Regions from separate parts of the Micromonospora sp. NPDC005215 genome, predicted to be linked through region 1. Evidence: riboswitches for the same ligand, from Rfam matches in the RefSeq annotation. Region 1 holds a riboswitch; the other holds the start of a gene.
The links. A riboswitch is a leader RNA that binds a small molecule or an ion and turns the genes downstream of it on or off. The one in region 1 is predicted to bind thiamine pyrophosphate.
Positions count from the first base shown of each region.

Region 1 (3,446 bases):
TCCTGACCGAAGGTGGGTTCGTCGCAGATCAGCAGGCGGGGCGCGGTGGCCAGGGCGGTCGCCACGCTCAGCCGCCGCGCCTCACCACCGGAGAGGGTGTACGGGTTGGCGGCGGCGAGGTGGACCAGTCGCAGCCGTTCGAGCAGCCCGGTCACGGTCTCCTTGACGGCCGCCTCGGGCTGACCGGTCCGGCGTGGGCCGAGCGCCAGCTCGTCGAAGACGGTGCTGGTGACGAACTGGTGCTCCGGATCCTGGAAGACCGACCCGATCCGCCGGGCCAGTGCGGGTGCCCGCCAGCGGTGCGGTGGAGTGCGGTGGTCGGTGCCGGCCAGCTCGACGGAGGCGGTGACGCGTCCGCCGCCCGGCCGGAGCAACCCGCCGAGCAGCAACGCCAGGGTGGACTTGCCGGCGCCGTTGGGTCCGCGAACGGCGAGTGCCTCGCCGGCGCGTACCGCCAGGTCGGTGCGGCCCAGCCGGGGTGGCAGGCCGAGCCGGTCGGCGGTGAGCAACAGCTCCCCGGGCGCGGCGGTGGCGGGTCGGGGCGTGCTGGGGTGACCGGGCACCCAGACCCCCTCGGCGGCCAGCGCCGCGCCGTGTGCGGCGAAGACCGCCTCGGGTGTGCCGTCCGCGCGGACCCCGCCGCCCGGTTCCAGGACGATCACCCGGTCGACAAGCGGCAGCGCCTCGGCGACCCGGTGCTCGACCAGGATCAGCGTGGTGTCGGCGTGCAGCGCGCCGGCCACCGCCTGGCGGACGAGGTCGGCCCCGGCCGGATCGAGGTTGGCGGTCGGCTCGTCGAGCAGCAGCAGCTCGGGACGCAACGCCAGCGCGCCGGCCAGGGCGAGGCGTTGCTGCTCGCCGCCGGAGAGCGCGGCGGTGGGGCGGTCCCGGGGGTACGGGAAGCCGACGCGGTGCAGCGCCTCGTCCACCCGGGGCCAGATCTCGTCGGCCGGTACGCCGCGGTTCTCCAGCCCGAACGCGACGTCGTCGCCGCAGCGCGCCATCACCAGTTGGGTTTCCGGGTCCTGGAAGACGATGCCGACCCGTTCCCGCCCCTTGCGCGGGTCGAGCCCGTCGATCTCGACGGTGCCCTCCTGTTCGCCGGAATCCTCCGGCAGCAGCCCCGCCAGCGCGCTGAGCAACGTGCTCTTGCCGGCCCCGGACGGCCCCAGCAGCAGCACCCGCTCCCCAGCCTCAACCCGCAGGTCAACCCCGCGCACAGCCCAGGCGCGCCGCCCGGCATGCCGCCACCCGAACCCCCGCAGCAGTACCCCGCCCACACCCACCCCCTCCCGGCCGCGCCCGTCCCCAGTCCGTTGATCAAGAGGTTCGCGTCAGAGCATCGCCCTCCGTTGACGCGAACCTCTTGATCAACGTCATCGGGTGGGGGTCAGATCAGGGCTCGGTTTCGGCCTACCGGGAAGCGGTCCAGGACGCCGGTGTTGGCCAGGGCCTTCGTCAGCAGCCAACCGCCGACGCCGGCGATCACTGTGGCGCTGACGATGGTGATCAGCGCGTACGGGATGCGGTAGTCGCCTAGCGCGTAGTCGACGTTCCACACGAAGAAGTCGAACAACGCGGCGCTGAGACCGGTCAACGCGCCGGCCAGCATCGCGGTCGGCAGCCGGTACGACCGGTACCGGAAGGCGGCGAACGCCAGCTCGGCGCCGATGCCCTGCACGATGCCCTGCGGGATCACCGTGCCGGCCCACTGGCTGCCCAGCAGTGCGGACAGGACCGCGGCCACCGTCTCGCAGTAGAGCGCGGCGCCGGGCTTGCGGATGACCAGACCGCCGATCACGGCCGGCATCAGCCACACGCCGTAGAGCAGCGTCTGCGCCGGCGGGAAGAACGCGAACGCACCCTCGGTGGCGCTCCAGACCAGGCCCCAGGCCCAGAAGATGACGCCGAAGGCGACAGCGATCACCGAGGCGACCACGATGTCGACCGTCCGCCAACGGCTGGTGTCGGCTGTGGATTTCATGTGTTGCTCCCAGTTCTGCGTGCGAACCAGGAGAAGACGCACGCCGCGCGTCCGGTGGCACCGGACGGCGGCGCGGCTGGAGGTCGACCGAACTCCCTGCGCTGGCATTACCCAGATCAGGTTCGAGGGTCTGCGGGCGTGCCCGCACTCTCAGCGCTGTGCGCTCCCCTGTCGGATGTGAAGTTGTCTCGTCGACGCTAACACCGACCAGGGGTGCCAGCCCAGCAGGGCGTCTGCCCGACTTGGCGTTCAGCCAGCCGTACGCCGACTGGGTAGGCTGACGATCATGCGGGTCGACGCGCGAGGTCTCACGTTCGAGGTAACCGCCGGCGGTCCGTCGGACGGCGTACCCGTCCTGCTGCTGCACGGCTTCCCGCAGCACAGCGGCGAATGGGACGACGTGGTGCCCGCGCTGCACGCGGCCGGGCTGCGCACGTACGCGCTGGACCAGCGCGGGTACTCGCCCGGCGCCCGGCCGACGGCGGTGGCCGACTACCGGATCCCCGAACTGGTCGCCGACGTGGTGGCGGTCCTCGACGCCCTGGGGCTGGACGCCGTCCACCTGGTCGGCCACGACTGGGGCGCGATAGTGGCCTGGGCGGTCGCCGCCGGGCACCCCGACCGGGTCCGCACGCTGACCGCGGTGTCCGTGCCGCATCCGGCAGCCATGGCGTACGCCCTGACCAACGACGGCCAGCAGAAGGCCCGCTCGTCGTACATCACAGTGTTCCGTAAGCCCGGTACGGCGGAGAAGGTGCTGCTGGCGTGGCACGCGACAGCGCTGCGCAGGCTGCTCGGCGGGGTGGGCGACGGGCCCCGGGTGGACCGCTACGCGGCCCCGATGCGCGAGCCGGGGGTGCTCACCGCCGCGCTGAACTGGTACCGGGCGATGTCCCGCGCCGACCTGGCCGGCGTCGGCCCGGTCGCGGTGCCCACCACCTACGTCTGGAGTGACCGGGACGTCGCCATCGGCCGGACCGCCGCCGAGGCGTGCGCGGCGAACGTCACGGGGGCGTACCACTTCGTGCGGTTGCCCGGTGTGAGTCACTGGATTCCGGACACGGCGCCGGGCCCGCTCGCCGAGGCGATCCTGGCTCGGGCCGGCGGGACGACCTGAGCCGTGCGGGTCGGTCAGGAAGGGGCACCGTGACGACGAACACCAGCGGGCCGGGCACTCGACGCTCGCTCGCCGCGCAGCTGCGCCTGCTGGGCGTACGCCCCGGCGGGACGCTGCTGGTGCACGCCTCGCTGCGTACCCTGGGATTCGTCTCCGGCGGGTCGCACGCGGTGGTGCTCGCGTTGCGCGACGCTCTCGGCCCGGACGGCACCATCGTGGTGCCCACCCACACGCCCGACAACAGCGACCCCGCGCAGTGGCGCAATCCGCCGGTGCCGGTGGACTGGTGGCCGCTGATCCGCGCAGAGATGCCGGGCTTCGACCCGGCGGTGACCCCGAGCCGGC
Region 1 covers NZ_JBEXHQ010000026.1:12,736-16,181, reverse strand. Annotated here, with positions in the region: gene ABZU25_RS19910 (ATP-binding cassette domain-containing protein) at 1-1,280, opposite strand, end outside; gene ABZU25_RS19905 (ECF transporter S component) at 1,391-1,984, opposite strand; TPP riboswitch at 2,060-2,164, opposite strand; gene ABZU25_RS19900 (alpha/beta fold hydrolase) at 2,271-3,101, shown strand; gene ABZU25_RS19895 (AAC(3) family N-acetyltransferase) at 3,131-3,446, shown strand, end outside.

Region 2 (3,446 bases), on a different contig from region 1:
GGCGGCACCACCGGTGCCGAGGATCAGCCGCGAGGTGAACGTCTCCCCACCCAGCTCGAACGACACGCCGCTCACCCGCCCTGCGCCGCGGTGAGCACCTCGACGCGGTCACCGTCGCGCAGCGCGGTGGTCGCCCAGCCCGCCCGGGGCACCACCTCGCCGTTGACCGCGACGGCCACCCCGCGCGGTTGCGGGGCGACGGCCCGGACCAGGTCGGCCACCGACACCTCACCCGGGACGCTTCGTCCGGCCCCGTTCACCGTCAACTCCACAGGTCCCCCTTCGTCGTCGGTTCGGGCTCGCCGCCGGCCGCCGCGCCGGCGAACCGGTCCGGTCGGAAGGGCGCGAGCAGCGGATCGGGTCCGCCGGTGCACACCAGGTCCGCGATCAGGTCGGCGGTGATCGGGGTGAGCACGATGCCGTGCCGGTGGTGACCGGTGGCGGCCAGCACGTCCGGCCGGCCCGGCAGCGGTCCGAGGATCGGTGCGTTGTCCGGGGTTCCTGGGCGCAGCCCGGCGACCGCCTCGACCAGGTCGTACTCGGCCAGCTCGGGCAGCAGGTCCACGCCGGCGCGGAGCAGACGCTGCACGGCACCGGCGGTGACAGTGGTGTCCGACCGTTCCTCGACCGTCGCGCCGAGCACGACCTCGCCGTCGGCTCGGGGCACCAGGTAGACGTGCTCGCCGTCGGCGTACCCCCGGATCACGTGCCGGAAGCCCGGCGAGCCGCCGTCGGGCGCGCGGAGCCGGAGGATCTGGCCCTTCACCGGCCGCACGGGCAGGCCGGTGAGTGTGGCGGCCCCGCAGCCGGCGGCGACGACTGTGACGTGCGCGTCCACATCGGACAGGCGCGCGACCGCCTGCGGCACCAGCACCGCGCCGGCCCGCTGCGCGGCAGTGCGCAGCGCCGGCACCAGCAGTCGAGGATCGACCTGGTGGTCGGTGGGCGCGAGCGCGCCGCCACGCACCCGCGGGGCGAGCGCCGGCTCGCGGTCGCGCAGCTCGCTGGGGCGCAGCGGGGTCACCGGCAGGCCCAACCCCTGCTGGTACGCCCAGAGCCGACGCGCCTCGGCCAGGTCGTCGCCGGTCAACCCGACAAGCAGGGTGCCCTCGGTCCGGTAACCGATGTCGACGCCTGTCGCTTCGGCCAGCTCGTCGGCGAACGTGGGCCAGCGGGCGGCGGACGCCAACAACAGCTCGGTCAGCTGCCGCTCACCGAAGTACGCCTCGGCGACCGGGGCGAGCATGCCGGCGGCCACCGCCGACGCCCCCGAGCCGGGTGCCGGATCGTGCACCACCACCCGCAGCCCCCGGGCGGCGCAGCGCCAGGCGATCGCCAGCCCGATCGGTCCCGCACCGACCACCGCCACGTCCGGCCGGGGCCGGTCGATCGACGGGGACCGGTCGGTCAGCACGTCAGGGCCTGGATCAGCGTGGCGGTCGCCTGCGCCGGGTCGGCGGCGGCGGACACCGCACCGACCACCGCCACCCCGTACGCCCCGGCGGCCCGCAGCTCCGGCACCCGGGCGGCGGTCACGCCGCCGATCGCGATGACCGGCACGTCGACGGCGTCGACGACAGCGCGGACGCCGGCCGGTCCGATCGGGTCCGGCAGGCCGGGCTTGGTGCTGGTGGGGTGGCATGGGCCGACGCCCAGGTAGTTGGCTCCCGCCGCGACGGCCTCGGTCGCTGTCTCCGGCGCGCGGGCGGTGGCTCCCAGCACACCGGTGGGGCCGAGCACCCGACGGGCGGCGGCGACCGGCAGGTCGTCCGCTCCGATGTGCCCGCCGGCCGCGCCCACCGCCAGCGCCACGTGCAGCCGGTCGTTGACCAGGCAGGTCGCGTCGTACGACACGCAGAGCGCCAGCACCCGCCGGGCCAGGTCGTACGCCTCGCGGTCGGTGGCGGAGTCCTCGACCCGGACCTGCACCACCAGGTCGGCGCGGGCCACCGTGAGGGCGGCCCGGACCACTGTGAGCGGGTCCCGACCGGGTCGGGTGTCGGTGATCAGATGCAGTCGCCCCAGGGACGGCACGGCAACGCTCCTCCCTGCGCCGGCATTATCCGGATCAGGTTCGACGGTCGGGGGCTGTCAGCCCCCCTCTCAGCCCGGTACACCGGGCTCCCGTGGGTTACTTGCGTGTCACCGTACGACAGATCCGCCGGTCTGCCAAGGCGAGATTCGGCGGTGACCGTCGGGCCGGAACGCACCGAATCGAGCTAGATCTGTGGGGCGGTTCATACGGTCCTGTTCGGAATGTCGCCTGCCGTTGCAGAACCGTTACCCGCCGGCATCTTGCCGGACATTGAACCAGCCGAATTAATTTGTTCAGCGATTCGACAAAATGTCGGTGGGGGCACCCTGGCACGGTGTGACCACCGGCTCCATCAGGGACGGCCTTCGGCGAGCCGACTCCCCCGAGCTCTGTCACTACGACACAGGAGGCGGCGTGTCCCGTTCTCGTCGTGCCCGCGTACCCATCACCGCAACCCTCATCTCCCTGGCCCTCGCCTCGACGACCCTGTTCGGCACGCCCGCGCAAGCCGCGCCGGCCGCCGCACAGGTCCCCCCGCGGGAGGCGGCGGCCGGAACCCCGGTCACCCAGGTGGCGCCGAAGGCGCCCCGAAAGGCCGCCGACGATCCCTTCTCGGTCCTGGTCTTCTCCAAGACCGCCGGCTTCCGGCACGACTCCATCCCCACCGGTGTCGCCGCCATCCAACAGCTCGGCGCCAGCAACGGATTCACAGTGGACACTTCCGAGGACGGCGCCGCATTCAGCGACGCCAACCTGGCGAAGTACAAGGCCGTGATCTGGCTCTCCACCACCGGTGACGTCCTCAACGCCGAGCAGCAGGCGGCGTTCGAGCGCTACGTGAAGGCCGGCGGCGGTTACGTCGGCATCCACGCCGCGTCGGACACCGAGTACAGCTGGGCCTGGTACGGCGACCTGGTCGGCGCGTACTTCGCCAACCACCCGCAGAACCAGCAGGCCACGGTCAAGGTGGAGGATCACGCCCACCCGTCCACGGCCGAACTGCCGGACCGCTGGTCCCGGTTCGACGAGTGGTACAACTTCCAGACCAACCCGCGGCCGGACGTGCACGTGCTGGCCAGCCTGGACGAGAAGAGCTACACCCCGGGCGCGGGCGCGATGGGCGCCGACCACCCGACCTCCTGGTGTCAGGACTTCGACGGTGGCCGCTCCTGGTACACCGGCGGTGGGCACACCCGGGAGTCGTACGCCGAGCCCGAGTTCCTGTCCCACCTGCTCGGCGGCATCCGGACCGCGGCCGGTGTCGCGGACGCCGACTGCGGCGCCTCCAAGACCTCGAACTTCGAGAAGGTCTCGCTGGACAGCAACACCAGCAACCCGATGGAGCTGGACATCGCCGGAGACGGGCGGGTCTTCTACATCGAGCGCGACGGCCGGGTGCAGATCATCAAGC
Region 2 covers NZ_JBEXHQ010000058.1:39,424-42,869, reverse strand. Annotated here, with positions in the region: gene ABZU25_RS30335 (thiazole synthase) at 1-75, opposite strand, end outside; gene thiS (sulfur carrier protein ThiS) at 72-272, opposite strand; gene thiO (glycine oxidase ThiO) at 263-1,414, opposite strand; gene thiE (thiamine phosphate synthase) at 1,408-2,034, opposite strand; TPP riboswitch at 2,029-2,138, opposite strand; gene ABZU25_RS30315 (ThuA domain-containing protein) at 2,450-3,446, shown strand, end outside.
Region 2: linked by a shared signal. The riboswitch ahead of thiE (thiamine phosphate synthase) and the one ahead of ABZU25_RS19905 (ECF transporter S component) in region 1 are both predicted to bind thiamine pyrophosphate.